DNA from 3 places in the Colwellia sp. BRX10-9 genome. Region 2 is predicted to be linked to each of the others. Evidence: predicted binding sites of a transcription regulator. Region 2 holds the regulator's gene; each other region holds the start of a gene.
What was found. The regulator FNR, encoded in region 2, switches genes on or off when oxygen is low (the NO sensors DNR and NnrR bind a similar motif). The targets are predictions, from matches to a motif close to TTGATCTAGATCAA.
Positions count from the first base shown of each region.

Region 1: a site for FNR is predicted at 5,597-5,610, ahead of hemN (oxygen-independent coproporphyrinogen III oxidase). Genes of this name have one in related genera too.
Region 3: a site for FNR is predicted at 3,305-3,318, ahead of H4J69_RS14620 (nitrous oxide reductase family maturation protein NosD). Genes of this name have one in related genera too.

Region 1 is NZ_JACGVV010000002.1:112,727-119,958, reverse strand. Features, by position in the region: gene H4J69_RS01815 (VF530 family DNA-binding protein) at 1-125, shown strand, start outside; gene purU (formyltetrahydrofolate deformylase) at 239-1,099, shown strand; gene H4J69_RS01805 (M61 family metallopeptidase) at 1,224-3,041, shown strand; gene H4J69_RS01800 (VOC family protein) at 3,168-3,692, shown strand; gene yihI (Der GTPase-activating protein YihI) at 4,466-5,053, shown strand; gene H4J69_RS01790 (DUF2489 domain-containing protein) at 5,063-5,554, shown strand; gene hemN (oxygen-independent coproporphyrinogen III oxidase) at 5,723-7,093, shown strand; gene H4J69_RS01780 (DUF1285 domain-containing protein) at 7,143-7,232, opposite strand, start outside.
Region 2 is NZ_JACGVV010000014.1:33,733-40,964, reverse strand. Features, by position in the region: gene H4J69_RS10085 (ABC transporter ATP-binding protein/permease) at 1-937, shown strand, start outside; gene H4J69_RS10080 (DUF1415 domain-containing protein) at 930-1,493, shown strand; gene H4J69_RS10075 (hypothetical protein) at 1,577-2,365, shown strand; gene H4J69_RS10070 (glucosaminidase domain-containing protein) at 2,405-3,271, shown strand; gene ttcA (tRNA 2-thiocytidine(32) synthetase TtcA) at 3,381-4,343, opposite strand; gene uspE (universal stress protein UspE) at 4,454-5,380, opposite strand; gene fnr (fumarate/nitrate reduction transcriptional regulator Fnr) at 5,530-6,249, opposite strand; gene H4J69_RS10050 (sulfite exporter TauE/SafE family protein) at 6,288-6,965, opposite strand; gene ccoS (cbb3-type cytochrome oxidase assembly protein CcoS) at 6,971-7,183, opposite strand; gene H4J69_RS10040 (heavy metal translocating P-type ATPase) at 7,213-7,232, opposite strand, start outside.
Region 3 is NZ_JACGVV010000027.1:13,967-21,198, forward strand. Features, by position in the region: gene H4J69_RS14605 (nitrous oxide reductase accessory protein NosL) at 1-58, opposite strand, end outside; gene H4J69_RS14610 (ABC transporter permease) at 58-876, opposite strand; gene H4J69_RS14615 (ABC transporter ATP-binding protein) at 876-1,832, opposite strand; gene H4J69_RS14620 (nitrous oxide reductase family maturation protein NosD) at 1,845-3,212, opposite strand; gene nosZ (TAT-dependent nitrous-oxide reductase) at 3,368-5,257, opposite strand; gene nosR (transcriptional regulator NosR) at 5,329-7,232, opposite strand, start outside.

The DNA.
Region 1 (7,232 bases), on a different contig from region 2:
GTATCAATTCAACCTTAAAATTTTTACGTAAAACACCTTGGGCACGTGAAAAAGTTGAAGCACTTTTTATCAAAAATTATCATAAAGTGCATCAAGCAAATGATGAAAAAAATAGCGGTCAATAATCTCACAAGTTACTCATACTCAATAAAAATTTTAGCTTATAGCGCAATAAACTAATTGCTTGATTAAAAACCTGTCACACTGACTCCATATTCATTATTTTTTGGAGTCAGGTATGAAACCCATTAATCACTATATTTTAACTTGGCAATGCCCTGATACTTCAGGAGTATTAGCAAAAGTTTCTCAGAGCCTTTATCAACACGGCGCTTTTATTACTGAAACCTCACAGTACAGCGACCCGTATACCTCTATTTTTTTCTCGCGTATCGCATTTGATGACAGAAACTTAACCGTTTCAATTGCACAATTCCGTCAAGCCATAGCCGAATTAGCCCAACCGCTTGCGATGAACTTTCAATTAAGAGAACGTGATGATTTTCCAAATGTCGTTATCGCGGTATCTAAAGATGACCATTGCTTGGTGTCGTTATTAACTAAAGTTAAAGCCGGTGTTTTACCTATTAATGTTGCTGCTGTGGTTTCAAACCATCTGGACTGCCAAGCTTTAGTTGATTGGCATAAAATTCCTTTTCATCACTTACCTATTTCTTCTTCGACAAAAGCCCAACAAGAAAGTGAACTACAAGCCTTATTAATAAATTACAAAACAGACTTATTAGTGCTTGCGCGTTATATGCAAATTTTGTCTGATGATTTTTGTCAACAATGGCAAGGTCGAGCGATTAATATTCATCATTCTTTTTTACCGAGCTTTAAAGGCGCAAAACCTTACCATCAAGCCCACCAACGTGGTGTGAAAGTGATTGGCGCAACCGCCCACTATATTACTAGTGACTTAGATGAAGGACCTATTATTGTGCAAGAAGTAAAAGCCATTAACCATAGCCTGACGATAGAGCAGATGGTTCATAGTGGTCACGACATTGAAGCAACAGCTTTGTCTCATGCGGTTAGAATGCATGCCGAGCAGCGTGTCTGTTTGAATCAGGGCAAAACAGTTATTTTACTTTAGCGGTTAATTTATAAGGTAAACGTAACGAGTAAAGCACCCAATACGCTGGGTGCTTTACTGTTTTCATTCACTATTTCTGCTACATTAACCCATAACCTTTTGTCTTAATTAGTTGTCTTTTCCGATGATCCACTACCAAATAACGCCTCAAAATCTAAACAGTCATTTATTTTTGGTTACGCTTTCTTTTGCCACACAAGTGGATAAGACTTACCATTTATCGCTACCCGCTTGGTTACCGGGTAGCTATATGATCCGTGACTTCGCAAAAAACATTACGGAAATTAGCGCTTATAACAGCGATCAAAAAGCAGCTCAAAATACTGCGGCAATTGCGCTGAATAAAACCGACAAACAAACTTGGCAATTTACCGCAACAAGTGTCAACACTTCAATATGTTATCAAGTATTCGCTTTTGATTTGTCGGTACGCACCGCTTACTTAGACAGTGAACGTGGCTTTTTTAATGGCAGTTCAACTTTTTTACAAGTGCAAGAATTGCCAGATGAACGCTGTCAGTTAACTATTGCATTACCACAAGAATTAACGACTAAATCGTCGCCACAGTTAAAGAGTTGGCGAGTTGCCACGGGCTTAAGACGCGCTAAAGGCACTGATAAATATCAATTAGGTGATTATATTGCTAAAGACTATCAAGAACTTATCGATTGTCCTGTTGCCATTGGTCACTTCGATGCTTTTGAATTTGTTGTCGAAGGTGTCACCCATCACTTAGTCTTTACTAGCCAACATTTTGGTGATCGGGAGCGCCTAAAACGAGATATAGCTAAGCTTTGCCAGCATCATATTAACTTATTTGGTGAGGTCCCTTTTAAAGAGTACTGGTTCATTACCCATTTGTTAGGCAGCGGTTTTGGTGGGCTTGAACATAAAAACTCGACAATTTTACAAGCCAGTCGCTTTGATTTACCCAACTCTAATAGACCTGATGAAACGTCTGAAAATTATCAAACTTTTCTCAGCTTATGTTCACATGAATACTTTCACGCTTGGAATGTATGCCGCATTAAACCGAAAGAATTTATTCCCTACAACTTACAGCACGAAGTTCACACGAGACAATTGTGGGCCTATGAAGGCATCACGTCTTATTATGATGATTTTTCATTGTTTCGCAGTGGATTGATCAGTTTTGAAGACTATTTACTGCAATTATCTAAGACAGCTACCCGAGTATACCGGGGTAAAGGCGAACTAAAACAAAGTGTCAGCGACTCCAGCTTTGATACTTGGACCAAGTTTTATCAACAAGGACCAGATGGCGTAAATAATATTGTTAGTTATTATACTAAAGGCGCTTTAATTGCACTCTGGCTAGATTTAACGATTAGAGAAAAGTCAGCAGGTGTCTACAGCTTAGACACATTAATGCGTGAATTATGGATACATTTTGGTAGAACAAATATTGGTACCTGTGAGGAAGACTTTATAAACATTGCCAATATTCTCTGTAATGACGATATTACAGTAACTTTTCAAGCCTTACTTAACAATGCTCAACGTATTGAATTAGCCCCGTTACTTAAACAAGTAGGTATTGCCTTTACTGCTCAAAAGTTCAAAAAATTTAATAGCTTAGAGACTACTGACAATAACGCTTATTCTCCTTATATCGGTGCACAATATAGCGCGCTACCTTCAGGCGTGAAGATTACTCAGGTTATTGAAAACTCTCCTGCAGCTGGAGCCGGCTTGGCAGTTAACGATATTTTACTTGCCGTAAATAATATCAAAGTGACTGAAAAATCGTTGCAGCAACTGGCTGATCATTTACCAGAAAATACTGAGCTAACCTGCCACTATTTTCGTGATGATCAGTTAATGACCGGTCACATTGTTTTTATTGATTCACCACTGGCGGCCATCGCTATTACAGAAGTAGACAGAACGCTTAGCAAAAAATGGCGCTGTAAAAATTAACTGTAAATTTTTTGCCACAAAAAAGTAAAACGCTAGTGTAATTAAAAAACCACAAACTAGTAACAAAAGTTACTTTGTGCAAAAATAACCTTATTGCTTTCAAAACTAGAATATTAAGGGTTTAAAATGATCAAAATGAAACGAATTCACCACGTCGCTTATCGTTGTACTGATGCAAAAGTTACTGTTGATTGGTACAAAGAACATTTGAACATGGAGCTAACGGTAGCCATTGCTGAAAATGAGGTACCGTCGACTAAGGCACCAGACCCTTATATGCACATATTTCTAGATGCGGGCATGGGTAATGTTTTAGCCTTTTTTGAAATTCCTAATTCTCCAACCATGGGCCGAGATGAAAACACACCAACATGGGTACAGCACATCGCATTAGAAGTTGAAGATGTTGATGCACTTGTCGCCGCAAAAGAAGAGTTACAAAGTAAAGGTGTTGATGTATTAGGCCCAGTTCATCATGGTGTATTTAAATCAATTTATTTCTTTGACCCGAGTGGTCACCGCTTAGAATTAGCAGCGAATACCGGTACAGTTGAACAAATGAAAGAATTAAAAAGGGTTGCTCCTTTAATGATTGAAGAGTGGGCTGTTACTAAAGTTGCACCAAAACACGCGGCCTGGTTACACGAATAAAACTATTTTGCCCCTCGTTAATGGTCAAACAATATCCAATAAATAAAACTAAGCTATTATTTCTATTTAGCTTAGTTTATTGCGCACATGGTATAACCTAAAAATCACAACAAATTTCTCTCATTAACTGAACGAAATAGGACATTAGTACATAAAACGAAGGATTTCGTATATAAAGCGAGCGTAACAATGTACTCTATTTGTGATTATTTATGTAAGACATTAACCATAGAGAAAACATGTTTTTACCATTCATTAACTTTTAAATAAATCAATAGACTTTAAAAACAATAAGTTAACCTTTTACACTCAATGAATTGTAAATAAATGTATATTTATAACTTGCGACATTTATAAACTAAGGTAAAGTATTGTCCAGCTACTTTGTAGCCAAATAACAAAATGGATTGAATTGCACGGAAAGCCTTAACCTTCTCTTATGAGAGGTTACTTTTAAAGAATACGGATGATTAAGTTAATATCAGGATGATTGTTAATATTTAGGTCAATAGACCGATAAGGACAACCCAATAAAGTGTCAGGATGACCGATAAAAAATGAACCGAGTATTTAACGCAACATAAAAAATAATAATACGTTAAAGCTTATAAACGGAATTGCTAATAGGTTAGGATAACCACTTAAAGTTTGATGAAAACGATGACTTGTTCATCGTTTTTTTATGTCTGAAAATTAATCATGAAAAACACTATCGCTGTTTCCTACAATATAACGTAAAATAGAACCATTGAATTTAAAAACGAAATTATTTTATGTCTCGTACCAAAAAATCTAGAAAACAAGGCAATGGTCCTATCGGCGCAGTAAAAGATGATAAGAAAAAAGCCCTAGTTCCTGTTGATAGAAAACCAAAGAAGAAAACAGGAAAGCAAGCCGGCAACCGACAAAAAGAAGCTTTTGATGCAGGTAAAGAATCTCACTTACCTACAGAAAAGAAAGATCCGCGCATTGGTAGTAAAAAACCAATAGATCTTGGCGGACCGGTAACAGCGGCGGTGCAACCTTTTAAAGCCAAAAACAAAGTAAAAGCAGATAACTCTCCAATTGCTGCTATTCGTGTTGTTGAAGCTGATACCTCATTGCAACAAGAACTCTTCGCTATTGAAGAAGATAGCCGCTTGCAAAGTATCCTTGCCCAGCAAGATGAAGATATTTCGCTAAGTAACGAAGATGTTGATTATTTCAATGAAAAAATGGAACGTCATCAACAGCTACGTGAGATACTCGGCATAGAAGATGAAGATGACGACGACGAATCACCTGAAACGACAAGCAAAGCAAAATCTGGTGATGATCTTTGGGATAAATTTGACAACAGTGACCTGTCAAAATTCGAATAAGGCTTTATCATGTTTTCAACTCCTTGGATTTATATAGTAGTTGGCGGAGTAATTATTATTGCTGCGCTTGCTTTTTATGCGGTGAAATTATTAAACCAGCTAAAAGCGCAAACAGCTAAAATAAAACAGGCAGAGCAAGATAAAAAAATTGCCTTAGCAAAGCACGATAGTAAGATCCTTAGTAGTGTCGTGATTATTGCCCACGCAATGAAAGAAGAGCAATGTGATATCGCTGAGGGTTGTTGGCGATTGAGTGTATTGCTCGATTCTTTAAAGTTGAGCAGTGGTTTATCAGCAGAGTTTCCTGCAGTATTTGAACTTTATGATAAAATTAAACATATGCCTATTCTTGATGCAAGAAAGAAACTTGCCAAAAATGAGCGTATGAAACTTGATTTTGAACGTATGAAAGCAGAGAGCGATTTATCCGCACAGATAAATATTGACGTTATCTCTTTGCATCAATATGCTCAAGAACGTATGAGTGCACTAGCAAGTTAACTTTTTACTAAGTTAACTTTTTACTAAGTTAATAACGCTTTGTTGCGCTCGATCAATATTGTTAATGTTTGCATTGTTAAACTGTTGCTTAGCATATACCCGTTACCATTCAATCTATATTTTGATTGATAACGCGTATATAAGTAATGGCTAACTCGGTAACCAACCATGCAAGCAAATCAATTTTTTGACCCTAAATTACTGTCTAAATATAATACCAGTGGACCTAGATATACCTCTTATCCAACGGCATTAGAATTTCATGATGAATTTTCTGAACAAGATTTCATCCAAGCAGTGAAAGATTCACCCAACCGTGAATTGTCCTTGTATGTACATATTCCCTTTTGTCATAGCCTTTGCTACTACTGTGGCTGTAATAAAGTTATTACCCGCCACCGTGACAAGGCCGATACCTACTTAGAGTTTTTAGCGGAAGAAATTAGTTCACGAGCTGAATTTTTTACTGACTACACCGTTAAACAACTCCATTGGGGTGGCGGCACACCCAGCTTTTTAACCCATATCCAAATCACAAAATTAGTCTCTTTATTAAAAGAAAAATTCACTTTTGCTGAACATGTAGAAATGAGTATAGAAATTGATCCGCGTGAAATTGAAATGAACCTTGCTGAACACCTCTTTGATTTAGGTTTTAATCGTCTAAGTATTGGCGTACAAGACATTGATAAAAAAGTACAAGAAACAATTAATCGTGTGCAATCAACCGAATTTATTAGCGACTTTATTGCCCATGCAAAGGCAGTGGGCTTCAAATCAGTTAATATCGACTTGATCTATGGTTTGCCTCACCAAACTATAGAAACCTTTACAAAAACGCTTAACAAAGCTCATGAGATGGATGTCGACCGTATTTCATTGTTTAGCTATGCACACATTCCAAACCGATTTGCTGCCCAACGTAAATTACGTGACGAATGGTTACCCAGCGTGCAAGAAAAATTTGCCTTAATGAAACTTGCCATCGAAAAGCTTTGTGGATTTGGCTACGATTTCATTGGTATGGATCACTTTGCTAAACCTAATGACGAACTTTCTATTGCACAAAAAGAGGGTTCCCTACACCGTAATTTCCAAGGTTATACCACTAAGGGTGGTTGTGACTTGTTAGGATTAGGTGTTTCTTCTATTAGTAATATCGGTACTTCTTTCAGTCAAAATATTAAAGAATTGCAAGCCTATTATAAAGCGATAGATACTAGAAAAAATGCACAAGTGAAAGGGGTTAGCTTATCAACAGATGACGTGATCCGTGGCGAAGTTATTCGTGAATTAATGTGTAATTTATATATTGATAAAAAACAGATCAGTAAAAAGTACGACATTGATTTTGAAGAATATTTTGCTGAAGATTTACCACTACTGAAAACATTTATCAGTGATGGTTTGGTTGAAAATACGGCTGATTTTATTAAAGTAGATCAGAAGGCACGCTTGTTGATTCGTAATATTTGCATGAGTTTTGATGCTTACATGAAACAGCACGTTAACCAACAGCGCTTCTCGCGGGTTATTTAAGCGGAACTCTCACCTTTATAAAAAACAAATAACTATAAAGGTGAGAAATTTAATCAATTTTTCCTAAACTAAACTTATGGCCAGCACTTGAAAAAATTAATTCAACGCCTTTTTCTGTAACCTCTTCTTGTGCTAAATC
Region 2 (7,232 bases):
TTATCAAGTGACTCATCAACAAATGACCTTAGGAGACTTTGTCCTGGTTAATGCTTTTATGATGCAATTATTTATCCCTTTAAACTTTTTAGGATTTGTTTATCGAGAAATAAAAGGTTCTTTAGCAAATATTGAGCAAATGTTTACCTTGTTGCAAAAAGTACCTAAGGTTGTTGATGCACAAGATGCCAAAGAATTAGCGATAAGCCATGGTGCTATTAAATTTGATAACGTTAGCTTCTTTTATGATGAGCAAAGACCCATTTTAAAAAATGTTTCATTCGACGTTAAAGCGGGTCAAAAAGTCGCTGTTGTTGGCGAGAGTGGCTCAGGAAAATCGACCTTAGTGAAACTACTTTTTCGTTTTTATGACTGCCAACAAGGCTGTATTAAAATTGACGGCGAAGCCGTAACTGATATTACGCAACATTCCTTGAGAAAGAATATTGGCATCGTGCCACAAGATACGGTGTTATTTAATGAAAGTTTATTTGAAAATGTTAAATATGGCAATGTAAACGCGAGTAATGCACAAGTTGAAGAAGCCGCAAGATTATCGCATTTAAGTCACTTTATTACCTCGTTACCAAAAGGTTTTGATACCGTCGTTGGCGAGCGTGGCTTAAAGCTTTCTGGGGGCGAAAAGCAACGGGTTGCCATTGCCCGGACCATTTTGAAAAATCCTGCTATTTTGGTCTTTGATGAAGCAACGTCGTCACTTGATAGTCACTCAGAGCAAGCTATTTTAAAAGCAATCAAAGAGGTGGCTAAAGATCACACTAGCTTAGTGATAGCTCATCGATTATCAACTATTATTGATGCCGATAATATTATTGTCCTGCACAAAGGGGAAATAATCGAGCAGGGCGACCATCAAACACTACTCACTAAAAAGGGTCATTACGCAACGATATGGCAACTGCAACAAAATGCCTGATAAACAAATGTATGCCGTTGAAATTTCACAAACTAAGCAGTGGCTAGAAGAAATAATTATTGGTTTGAATTTTTGCCCTTTTGCAAAAAAAGAGTTTGTTAATAACACGATACATTATCAAGTTTGCCCAGCAAAAAAGGTCGAACCGGCTTTAGCAGAATTAGCCATAGAATTTGAAAGACTCGTGGCTGACCCCAGCATAGAAACGACTTTATTGATTTTTACTGAAGGCTTTAAAGGTTTTGAAAGCTACCTTGATTTACTCGATGAGGCTAATGAATTGTTGTTCACCTTAGGTCATGAAGGTATCTTTCAACTGGCCAGTTTTCATCCTGATTATTATTTTGAAGGTGAGCCATTCAACGCAGCCTCTAATTATACCAACCGTTCGCCATTACCTACGCTTCATTTAATACGAGAAGCGAGTATGGAAAAGGTACTATCTGTGTATAAAAATCCACAGCAAATACCTGATAATAATATTGCCTTAGCCCAAGAGAAAGGTGCTCATTACTTTCAAAATATATTAAAACGTATTGCTAAATTACACCAATAATTCAGGTGAAAATTTATGCTATTTTCCAATATCAAATCAACTTGCTATAATGTTGAAAAATTTACACAAAGGTAGTCATTTTCGTGGATGAAAAAAAAGTAGTACAAATTGGTGGTAGCATAGAAAAGTCTTTGCAGGGTGAATATACTATTGACGTTTCTTCGGTATTAAAAGAGGCGTGGCAATTAACACTTCGCTCGCGAATCGCTATTAATTTAGGATTACTTTTTACGCTTATTTTGGGGATTGTTGTTTCATTTTTGATCAGTAATACCATGGGTGGTATTGAACAAGTGATTAAAGACCCACAATCAACAACATTATTAAATATTGTTGTCACTATGGTTATCTATCCTTTTTTAGTTGGTGTCGAGATGATGGGCGTTTTTCATGCCGTTGGCTTAAAAACCAATAGTAAATTAATTTTTGCTTTCTTAAAACGAGGCAGTTGGGTTGCTGTTTGTGCGCTGTTAACGTCAGTATTAATAACTTTAGGTATGAGTTTATTTGTTTTTCCAGGTATTTATTTAGCGGTCGCCTTGTCATTAGTACTGCCGCTTGTAGTAGATAAAAAATTATCACCGATAAAAGCTATAACCTTGAGTTTACAAGCTACACGTTTTCAGTGGTTTAAGTTACTCGCTATTTATAGCTTACTCTTTTTAACTTTATTTTTATCTTTAATCCCCTTAGCCATTCTTGCTAAAACACAATTTTCAGTGATTGGTGTTATGCTTTTCTTAGTCGCATTAACATTTATAGCACCGCTATTTTATAATGTTAAAGGCATTTTATACCGAGAAATTTTTGGCATGCAGTTACAAGCCACGGATGTACCCGCTCAGCAAACGAGTGATACATTTTCAGCGTAAAGCTCTGTGCAAAACCTTATTGTTAACAAAAAGGCTACTATGATCATTCAATATTTGATGAGAACTGTGTTAATAAGTGTATTTTTTCTTGCGCTTATTGCGCCCTTCACTTTTTTAGCGCCAACTTTTGAACTTCCCACGCCGGAAGTAACAAACGTTGTTATCGTTCCTGTGGTCAAGGCGAAAGTAAAAGTGGTTGAGCAACCGCTTCATAACGTTAAGATCCCAAACTTTGCTTCTATAAGCGATGTTAAAACGAAAAAACGTCAGTTTTTCCGTTATATTTATCCAGCAATAGCGCAAGAGAATAGCAATATTCTTATGTTAAGGGCAGAAGTCTCCTTGATGATAGAAACACTTTTCCTCGAGGAAAATCTTTTAGCAGATCAACAAGCTTTGCTTGAGCGATTAATTAAGAAATATAAAGTTAATCAAAAACACTCGCCGCTACAGCAACTTAATGAATTATTTTTGCGTATTGATATTGTGCCTGTTGAACTAGTATTAGTGCAGGCAGCCAATGAATCAGCTTGGGGCACTTCTCGTTTTGCTCGAGTTGGTTTAAACTTTTTTGGTATGTGGTGCTATAAAAAGGGTTGTGGCATGGTGCCAAGAGGAAGAGATGACGGTGCTAAACATGAAGTAGCGGCATTTAATAGTTTAGAGCATGCGGTACAGCGTTATTTACACAATATTAATACTAATCATGCTTATGGTGTTTTTCGTTCAATTAGAGGGCAGTTACGCGCTCAAGAACAACCACTATCGCCACAAATCTTAGCAACAGGATTACTGCGTTATTCTATTAGAGGCACTGATTATGTCTTAGAAATAACAGAAATGATCCGCCATAATAAAGTGTATTTTGATAAAATATTGTCGAAGCCAAAACCTAAGGTTATTTAGGCTCGGCTTATTTTATTACGCGTCAGATAATGATGGCGAGCGATAACATTCATTCTTTTAACAGGTGTTGTTATCGCGCTTAGATACTTGGTATTAATTAAGGTAGATTCTACTTTATTTCTATAATATTCAAACTGTTACTTAATGAAAGTTTGGCTTTTGAATTGTCTTCAATATTGACGTTGTTTGTTAATTGAGCGGCAATAATAGGTTCATCATCAAAAGCGATATCGCCACCATTGATAATGCCTGAATCAGCGTTAATCCCTTTAAAATCAAAAAGTTCACTGTCACACAAATGTGATGGAACCACATTGCGAATGGCAGTAAACATAGATTCAATTCGTCCTGGATGATTAACATTCCAGTCCTGTAACATTTTCTTAATGTTTTGACGTTGTAAATTAGGTTGAGAGCCACATAAATTACAAGGAATAATTGGGAACGCTTTTAGTTGTGCATATTGGATGAGTTCTGCTTCTTTACAAAAAGCTAACGGTCTAATGACGACATGCTCACCATTATCAGAGACCAATTTTGCTGGCATTGATTTTAATTTACCGCCATAAAACATATTTAGCATCAGTGTTTCAACCATGTCATCACGATGATGGCCTAGTGCAATTTTAGTTGCGCCTATTTCTGCAGCGACCTTATATAAAATAGCTCTGCGTAAACGAGAGCATAAACTGCAGGTGGTCTTCCCCTCAGGTATTTTATCTTTAACAATGGAGTAGGTATCTTCTTGCGCAATTTTATATTCAACACCTAAAGCTTCTAAGTATTCGGGAAGGATATGCTCAGGAAAACCGGGTTGTTTTTGATCAAGATTAACGGCAACAATATCAAAATGAATGGGCGCTGATTCTTTTAACAACATTAAAATAGCCAGAAGGGCGTAACTGTCCTTGCCACCCGATAAGCACACCATTATTTTATCGCCATCTTCTATCATATTATATTGCGCGATAGCTTGGCCAACATGTCGTCTTAAGCGCTTCTCAAGTTTACTCAGCTGTATTTTTTGGCTGGGTGTTAAAGATGTTATTGGTGTCGCTGATTGAGCGCTCATAGTGTTTCCTAGAGATATTTGAAATAAAAAGTATGAATTTTACCGCGCGTAGTATAGCAAAAAGCCAAGGAAATCCTCGGCTTTTTAATGGATATTTACATATTTCAATATTAAGCTAATGGCGAGAGGTAACCATCAGGTTTTATCGCTAAGACATCACAGTTAAGGCGGTCAATGACATGCTCTGCAGTATTACCAATAAGTGCCGCTGAAATCCCCGTTCGACCAATAGTACCTAACACAACTAATTCAGCATCAACGTGCTTAGAAATACTTTGAATAACATCTTCAGGTAAACCTTCTTTAACATGGGTATTTTTAAGCGGAATATTAAAGCTATTAGCATGGTCTTTCATCGCACTTTTGTGATGATTAAACATAGTGTCGTTATATTCAGAGGCGTTAAACTCTGGAATTTCAATGGCAATATTTACTGGCGTACCTGGATAAGAATTCACTAAATGGACATTGGCTTTAATCAGTGAAGAAAACACTATTGATTCTTGGGTTAACTTATTATTAAGCGCTTTGTGCTCATCATCATCGCTACCGATATTGAGTGCGGTAAGTAAATTACCATTGCTTGGCCAGCTATGGTCTTTAACCAGTAATACTGGGCAGGGACATTTCCTTAAGATATGCCAATCTGTTGGCGTAAAAATAACCGACTTTAGCTTGTCATGTTGATGGGTGCCTTTGATGACAATATCGAAGTTTTCAGCCAGTACTTTTTTTATGATCTTTTCAAATGGGCGATTATGCCAAATAATACAGGTATCTATGGTTATGTCTTGGTGATCAGTTTCTGAAATCTTTTCTTCTAACCATAGTTTACGATCATTAATAACCGATTGACGCATTGCTTCTCGCTCATCGCCAGAAAGCATGGTGGTCATTTCATAAGATAAATCATAAATGGTTAAAAATGCAGTGATCTGTCCGCCACTATGTCGTGCTAATTCAATCGCACGTTTCAACGCTTTTTGATTTTCAGTGGTTGGATCAATAACGGCTAATATTTTTTTATACTTATCCATAATATTTACTCCCTAGTTATTAAATAATATTAATAATAGACCATAATTAATAGATATTATTTGCTTTAAATCATAATATTTCAATAAAAAAAATGCTTAACATCTTTAATGTTAAGCATTTATCTATAATTATTTAAAAAAGCGATAAACTACAGTGAAGCACACTCGTTAAGTTTATCCATATTAAGTATTGTGATGAGTTTTCCATCAACTGTGATTAATTCATTTTTTTGAAAACGATTTAATAATCTACTGATGGTTTCAACCGTTAAACCAATATAATTACCAATGTCACTTCGCGTCATCGTTAGGCGAAAATCTGTTAGTGACATACCCCGTGCATGATAGCGACTGGCTAAGGTTGAAATAAAAGTTGCTAAGCGTTGTTCAGCATTTTTGCGGTTAAGTAGCGTTAACATTTCTTGATCTGAGCGGATTTCGGAACTCATCATGCGAAGAATTTGTTTTTTCAACTTAGGCATCGTATTCGATAATGAATCTAAAGTATTGTAAGGTATCTCACAGACCATAGATGTTTCTAAGGCTTTTGCAAAACTAGGATGCTCTGACTCAGCAATAGCATCAAAACCTAATAAATCACCCGCTAAATGAAAACCGGTAATTTGTTCTTCACCTTGTTCATTTACCGTAAATGTTTTGAATGTTCCAGAGCGAATAGCGTATAAAGCTTGCATTTTGTCGCCATCTTGGAAAATTTGTTCGCCTTTATGAATAGGGCGTTTACGGTCAATAATGCTGTCTAGTGTATCGAGTTCTTTATCATTTAAAGAGAAAGGTAAACACAGCTCGCTGATACTACAGTTTTGACAATGAATATGTTGAGATGTAGAACATGGCTTTTTATACATATTAACCTAAATGAGTTATCCCTAATTTATCGATCATATTAAAACAATTGCTGATATGCAAACATTAAACTGTATATTCCGTATGAAATTATCATTAGCGCCATTATTTTCTTGAATTTCGTGTTTGTTACCAACGACTTTATACCAAAAGAGCCAAGTGAAAGACTTAACAAGGCTGGTAAAGTACCTAAACCAAAACTGGTCATAATTAGGGCGCCACTGAGGGCACTTCCACTGGCTAAGGACCAAGTTAATGTTGAGTAGACTAAACCACAAGGTAACCATCCCCAGACTGCTCCTAATGCTAGCGCTTGTTTAGCATTATTAATGGGAATAAACCTTTTACTTAACGGGGATAGATAGCGCCAAAGGAACTTACCCATTTTTTCAACTTTTGATAGCCACATTAACCATTGGCCTAAATACAAGCCTAATAAAATTAAAAATACCGCTGCAAATAACCGTAAAAAACCTAATGGAACGCCAATATTCTTTATTGCAATAGAACTACTAAATCCAACGATTGCCCCAATTAAGCTATAAGAAAAAATTCGGCCAACATTATATGCACCGACCAGCTTAAATTTATCGCTGCCTTTTTGTTGCGGTGATATAGCAGATGTTAACATCGTTGTTATACCACCGCACATACCGATACAATGTCCCGAACCTAACAAGCCGATGATGAATGCCGATAAATAATCTATACTCAACATGGCTGTTATTTACTACCCGTATCATTCTTAGCTGTATTTTCGCTATGGGTTTCAGTGGACTTTTTGGTGGTAGTGTTTTCATCTTCATCAAACAAGATACTCATACCTTGTTTCTCTAAATCATCAAATTGTTCAGTTTTTACTGCCCAAAAAAATAAATAAATGGCGATAGAGGTTAGGATTATCGCTATGGGGATCAAAATATAAATAATGCTCATGGTCTTTATGCTCTATTATAAGTTTGCGTTTACTTTTTTAATAAACGTA
Region 3 (7,232 bases), on a different contig from region 2:
GTGCTGCCAACAATAGGGTTATCAATAAAAGGGGTAAGCTAGGCTTTAAAATATTCATTAGAGTGTTTTTTTCCTAAAAATAAAAATGGCAATAATGATAGGTACCATGACCCATGCCAGTAAAATGCTAAATAATTGCCCTTGTGACAGACTCGATTTTATTGCAATCGCTAAAGCGCCATTAACGTCACCACTATCAAGGCCGGCAAGATTTACTAATCTAAATATATCGGCTGGATTTAGCATCATTAATTGGGTAAGTCCCTGCTGGCTAATACCTTGTTCCACACCGACCAATAACGCCAGCAACGCTAAATCAAAAACTAACGCAAAGAAAAACCAAGTGATTAAAGCAAAACCCGCTGCTTTTGATTTTTCACTTACCGATAAACTGATCAAATAAGCGATGGCAGTAAAACTTAAACCTAATAAAACAGCACTCCCAATAAAGGTAGCAAAAACCTTAAAAACGGCACTGTCGTTTAGTTGATAATATAAGATTAGCGCCGACGAGCCAAAGCCCAAAAGGGTTGCAAGTGCAATAATACCGCCTTGTCCTAAAAACTTACCTAATAACAGTTGGCTTTTACTTAAGGGATAAGTCAACAATAATAACAAGGTGCCGCTTTCTTGTTCACCCACAAAACTGTCGTAACTGAGCAGTAATGCAATGAGTGGAATAAGAAATACCGCTAAACTGGCCAGACTCGCTATCGTTGTTGATAAAGAGGTTACGCCTACTGTCCCTGACGCTGCAGCACCAAAATAGGTCAAACCAATAGACAAAATAGCAAAAATAACAGTAATTGACACTAGCCAACGGTTACGTAAACCATCATGAAATTCTTTGTTGGCAACGGCTAATATTTGTTTCATTAGCGGGGCTCCTTAACGGTATTTTTATTATCGACATGTTCAGCTAAATGGCGTGATAAATAAAATTGATAAACTTGCTCTAAATTGGCCGAATCAACTCTGACATCTTTAATCGCTTGATAACTCAGTAACTGACGCAAGGTCGCTAATTTATCTTGCTCAGGTACCGTCAGTAAATCACTATGATTTTTATCTACTAAAAATTTAGCCAATTTAGGATCGCCTTGAAGCGAACCATTTAAACCTTCAACTTTGATGGTTACGGGCAAGGCGGCGGCTTGGCGTAACTCTTCTAAAGAGCCCATAGCAAGCACTTTGCCGGAAGATAATATCATCGCTCGGTCAATATGTTGTTCAACACCGGGTAAAACGTGTGAACATAAAATAACACTGGTTCCTTGGCTTTTTAGATCATCAACCGTTTTATAAAAATCAGCGGTTGCCATAGGATCTAAGCCAACAGTGGGTTCATCAAGCAACAACAGAGCTGGATTACCGATAAAAGCCTGTGCTAACCCTAAACGTTGCCTCATTCCTTTTGAATACGTTTTAACTTGCCGCTTCATGGCATGAGCAACCCCAACTTGCTCGAGTAAAGCCATTGCATGTTTTTTGTCAAAGCCCTTAAGTTTAGCAAAATAACTAAGCACTTCTAAACCGGTTAATTGCTCATAAAAACTAACATTTTCAGGTAAATAACCAATTTTAGCGCGCATGTGCCAAGCTTCTTTAGAATCTGGTGCCATCCCCATCACTTTAACATTGCCATGACTTGGCGTAATAACGCCAAGAATAAGCTTCATCATGGTGGTTTTACCCGCACCATTATGACCAAAAAGTCCTAAGACTTCTCCCTGTGAAAGTTGCATATCAACAGAGTCTAGTGCTGTTAATTTGGGATATTTTTTACCCACGTTAGTTAGTTTAACCAGAGGTGTTTTGTCTGTAGTGTTCATCAATTTATATCCTTAATGCTCTGCACGTTGCACAACAGCAGATTGATTATCTGCCGTGTCAGTTTTTAGTGCCTCGGCATTAATCTTTTGTACCCTTGAGAAATTTTCATCAGTATTTCGGTGATGTGGTGAGGACATCAACGGAAAACTGTCTTTCACACCGGGTGGTTTTAGTACTGGAAATTGACGTTGCACCCATCGCAGAATAATAATCGCGGGGCTGTCCATTAGCATTTTCATTTCTGGGTATTGCCAAACTAATTTGTCGATACCATCGTTTGGTTCAAACATAACATCGCCAATGTTATCGTTATTCATATCCCAGCCGAGGTAATTACTCCAGTAATTACCTTTACCCGCTAAGCTCCACTCTTGCTTTTTATTGGAAACGTACTTAACTTGTGTCGGGTTATTAATAAAACTGTTACCGTAAATTTTAATATTTTCTGAACCAGCCGTTAAATGAATGCCTATTTCAGCGCCTTCGACAAGATTGTTTTTTAAAGTGTTATAACCTGAATTATAAACAAAGAGCCCTTTACCATCACGGCCTAATACTTTATTTTCAGGCTTTGTCCAAACACGTTTAACAATATTATTGCTGATAGTTGACTGTGTTATATAATTAAATAAAAAACCATAATCTTCACTGTCTATCGTTGTATTCCCGCTGATAATTAATCGCCTAGAGCTCATTAGCGCATAGCCAGCTCGCGTGTTATAAGCAAAATTATTAATTACCGAATTGTCGTATGAATACATATAATGAATGCCATATCGTAAGTCGTGCAGAGTATTATTTTCTAAAATATTCTCTTGACTAGAAATAATATAAAGCCCATCACGGGTGTTAAATATTTCATTTCCTCGGACTTCAGCATGTTTCACGATAGAAAGCTGAATACCGTTACCTCTATCGGCTGAGCGTAAGCTCAAATTACCTTCAACAGTATTATTAAGGACTTTTATATGTTCGCTTTTTTGTAACCAAATACCAAAGCCATCACCTTTAAGCTTGTTGTTTTTAATCACTATATGGCTGGATTTTTTTTCAGAATAAATAGCAGAATGTTGCTCAGTAAGGTTACTTCCCCAATTAACTATGGTGAGATTTTTTATGGTGATGTTAGAGTTTTTCAGTAGCAAAGCATGACCATCACCTTGCGCATCAATAATCACTTTGCCTAAATCATCACGCTGGGCTGAAAGTGTAATCGAATGTTCAATAATGAAGTTGCCTAAATAACGACCGGGAGTAAGAATAACAACATCACCATCAACGGCTTTATCAAGCTGTTGTTGTAAATTATCTTGTGGCGTCAGCTTAATATTTTCAGCGCAAAGCGGCTTAATAAAAAGACAAAACACACTAATAAATATAAACACTGATTTGCATTTTACCAAGAGACAACCACCAAAAATCAATAATATTTGTAAGTAAAAAAAGCATATCACCTTTTAATGATATGCCCTTGATCTGGATTAACTTCGTTAAACGTTAAGTCTATTAAAACTAAAATGTACTTAACTTAGTACTAAGCTTCAACCAACATACGACCGCGCATTTCCATGTGTAATGCATGACAGAACCAATTACAGTAATACCAATAAACACCGGGTTTATTTGCCATAAAAGTAATAGAAGCAGTTGCTTGTGGACCAATTTCCATTTGCGCGCCGTGATCAGTCATACAAAAACCGTGGGTTACATCTTCTACTTGGTCGAGGTTAGTGACGATAACAGTCACTTCATCACCTAATTTCACTTTAAATTCAGTCATACCGTAAGTTGGCGCGATTGAGGTCATGTAAACGCGTACTTTTTTACCATCACGAATAATTTTGTTTTCAGAGTACACATCTACGCCATCACGTTTTGCTATAGCAATTGTTTCTGCAAACATTGGATCCGTACGAGGCCACAATTTTAATGGTTTCATTTTAGTGCGGTGTACCATCATACAATCATGTGGTTCAGCAAATGCAGGTCCATCGTGAACAATTTTCATTTCGTCACCTGAAATGTCAATTAATTGATCGTTTTCTGGACGTAAAGGACCAACAGGTAAAAATCTGTCTTTAGAAAACTTACATAAAGAGACTAACCATTTACCATCAGCATCACGTGTTTCTCCCATTGTTGTATGGTTGTGACCGGGTTGATAATGAACATCTAGTTTTTGACGAATATAGTTCACTTTCTTACCATTGTGGGCATCAATAGCATCTTGAACATTCCACTTAGCAATTTGGCTATCAAGAAATAATGTTGTGTACGCATTACCTTTGTTATCAAATGCGGTATGAAGTGGGCCTAAACCTAATTCTGGTTCCGCAATAATCGTATCACGTGGTTTAATTTCATCAGCGAATAATGCATCTAATTTTTTAATTGAGATGATTGAAACGGTCGGTGATAATTTACCGTTAGCGATGAAATACTCACCATTAGGTGACGTGTTCAAACCATGTGGTGATTTAGGAACCGGAATATAACGCGTTAATTGAGAGCCTTTACGACCATCTAAAACAGGTACATTGTTGCCATTATAAGTTTTGAATTTACCTGCCTTAACTGCAGCTTCACAACGCGCTAGACTAAATACAACAACATGATCGCGTTCAGATGTGATCATTTCACCCAAGCTCATCCCCATTTCTGAGTTGTAACATGTAGATGCAAAATATTTTCCATCATAGTCAGCGTCGGTGTTATCTAAGTTACCATCAACGATGACTTGGAAAGCCATTTCCATCGTTTCCGCATCAATCACGTTATATATTGAACGATAAGTACTTACATCTTCTAAAGAGGCTTTACCATCATTGACAATTGGCACCTCAAACTCGCCATTACATACGATGTATTTTGTATAGGGTACTTTTTGTACACGTAAACCGTGAATTGCTTGTGTATTAGGAACGGTAAGCATTTTATCCGTTTTCATCACATCACATCGAATGCGTGCTACACGTGTATTTGATTTATCGTTAATGAAAACATATTTACCGTTATAACGACCGTCAGTCATACTCATATGAGGGTGATGCGTATCGCCAACCATAATATTGGCACTATCGCCTTTAATACGTTTAGACTCGTTTGTTAAGCCCCAACCAGTCGCACTATCAATGTTAAAGACAGGAATACGCATTAACTCACGCATTGATGGAATACCCATAATACGTACTTCACCAGATTGACCACCTGACCAAAAACCATAATACTCATCTAAATCACCAGGATGAACAAACGGATCACTGCCGGCATCTTTAGCACGAGCTTGTGCCATTGATGAAAACATAGCTGCCGTCATTGGAGCAGCAACAACACCAGCACCTAATATCGCTGTTTTACCAAAAAACTTACGTCTACCTTCGTTCTCTAACTCTACGTTATTAGAGCTTTTATCGTCATTACTCATTACTTTTCTCCATTATGGTTAATTTTTTTAATATTGATTCCAACACTTGTTTGTATGCTTTTATTTACTTGCTAACCGACATTTACTGCTTCTATTTCTGTTTCTTTATACTTTGCTTTTTTGCGTGCTAATTTTTTCAATGGTGGGCATTTCTCATCGTTAAAGTAAGTGACTTGGCAGTCGAGACAATAGTGACACTCGCGCATATTGATCACGCCATTAGGGTCTATCGCTTGAATTTCACACTCTTTAGCACAGGTTTTACAAGGCTGACCACATTCAGGGCGACGACGTAACCAGCTAAATAAACGAATACTATTACTGGTTGATAATGCAGCGCCTAATGGGCACAAATAACGACAAAAGAATTTGCGATTAAAGATATTGATAATCAAGAGTACTGATGCATATAAAACAAATGGCCATTCTCGATCAAACTTTAATAAGAACGTTGTTTTAAAAGGTTCAACTTCAGCGAAATGTTCAGCCAGTGATAATGATTCCATCGACAAACCAAAAAGTGCTAATAGAATCAGATATTTAATGGCCCATAATCTTTCATGCACGGCCCAAGGTAATTCAAATTGTGGTATTTTTATGTAGCGAGCAAAGATATTCATCAACTCTTGTAAAGCGCCAAATGGGCACAACCAGCCACAATAAACCGCCCGGCCCCATAAAATCATGGTAACGGCTGCCGCTCCCCATAAAATAAATATAATCGGGTCGAGTAAGAATAAATCCCACGAAAAATCAGACATTAAGGCTTGTAAGAAAGTAAATACATTGACCACAGACAACTGGCCACCCCATGACCAACCAATAAAGACGACAGTAATAATCAAAAACAAATGACGGAAGTTGTGCATAAAAGTTGGGTGGCGTACCAATATATCTTGAAAAAACAAACTCATGACAACGATAGCAAGTAAAATAATCAAGATAATGACTTCAGCTTCTTTCTCTTGCCAAACTTCTTGAATCAAGGTTAACTCTGGCTCAGGATAAATAAGAGCTGGACGGTCAACATACTTATCTAATGTGTGATAATCGCCTTTGAAAGAGGTAAATAAGCTATCGACTGCGCCTAATTGGCGGCGAACAAGTAACTCCACCTGCCAATCAACACCGGGGTTAAACTGGTGCTCGGCACGGACAATAAATAATGACATTTCTTTAAATCTAGGTGCGCCAGCAATATAAAGATCAGTAACACGGTTATGATCTAAATCACGAAAGGCAAAGGCTTCGTTATTTTGTAGTATTTGAATACGATCAAAAATACCGCCACGCACATAACCCGACCCTTTATAAGAATAGCCATTTCCCAGCATAATAATGGCATGTTCACCCTCTTTAAGGCTTGCCATTAACCATTGATATTCACTATCGCCTAATAAGTTACGACCCACCGTTGGGATATCAGCCTGAGCAAAGTAAATTTCAGCAAACAGCTGTTGTTTCTGCTCTGCACTTGCTTCATCAACATGCTCAACTCTAGTCCCCGCAAACGCTTCATCAACTATTTTTCTATTTAAGGCTAATTTTCGAATGGAGCCGTCACCAAGAAGTCCTTGCCAATCAAGCTTTTGATAGACATCTGGGTATATTCTGGACATAGGTTGAATAATGTCTTGGCTAGCTTTAATAATACCTAAAGAACGAGCGACTTTTGTTGCCGCTTTAGTAATTGCTACATTCATCACCATGACAGTAACAGTTGCACCAGAAAGCCCATCGATATGAATAACGCCTTCCTTGTTATTGCCACCGACCTTTAATCTGTCACTTACGTTTAAACCATTATATTGATCAGCAAATTCATACAGTTTACTTTCAGGGATGCCAGCAAGAATAATAGGTTCATGATGCTCTAGAACTTTAGCTCCCAAATAAACACCTGCTGGGCTAATGGCGACTAACATATTGACTGGCTCACCAGAATAAGCTGGCATTTTAGCTAAGTCGTTTGTTT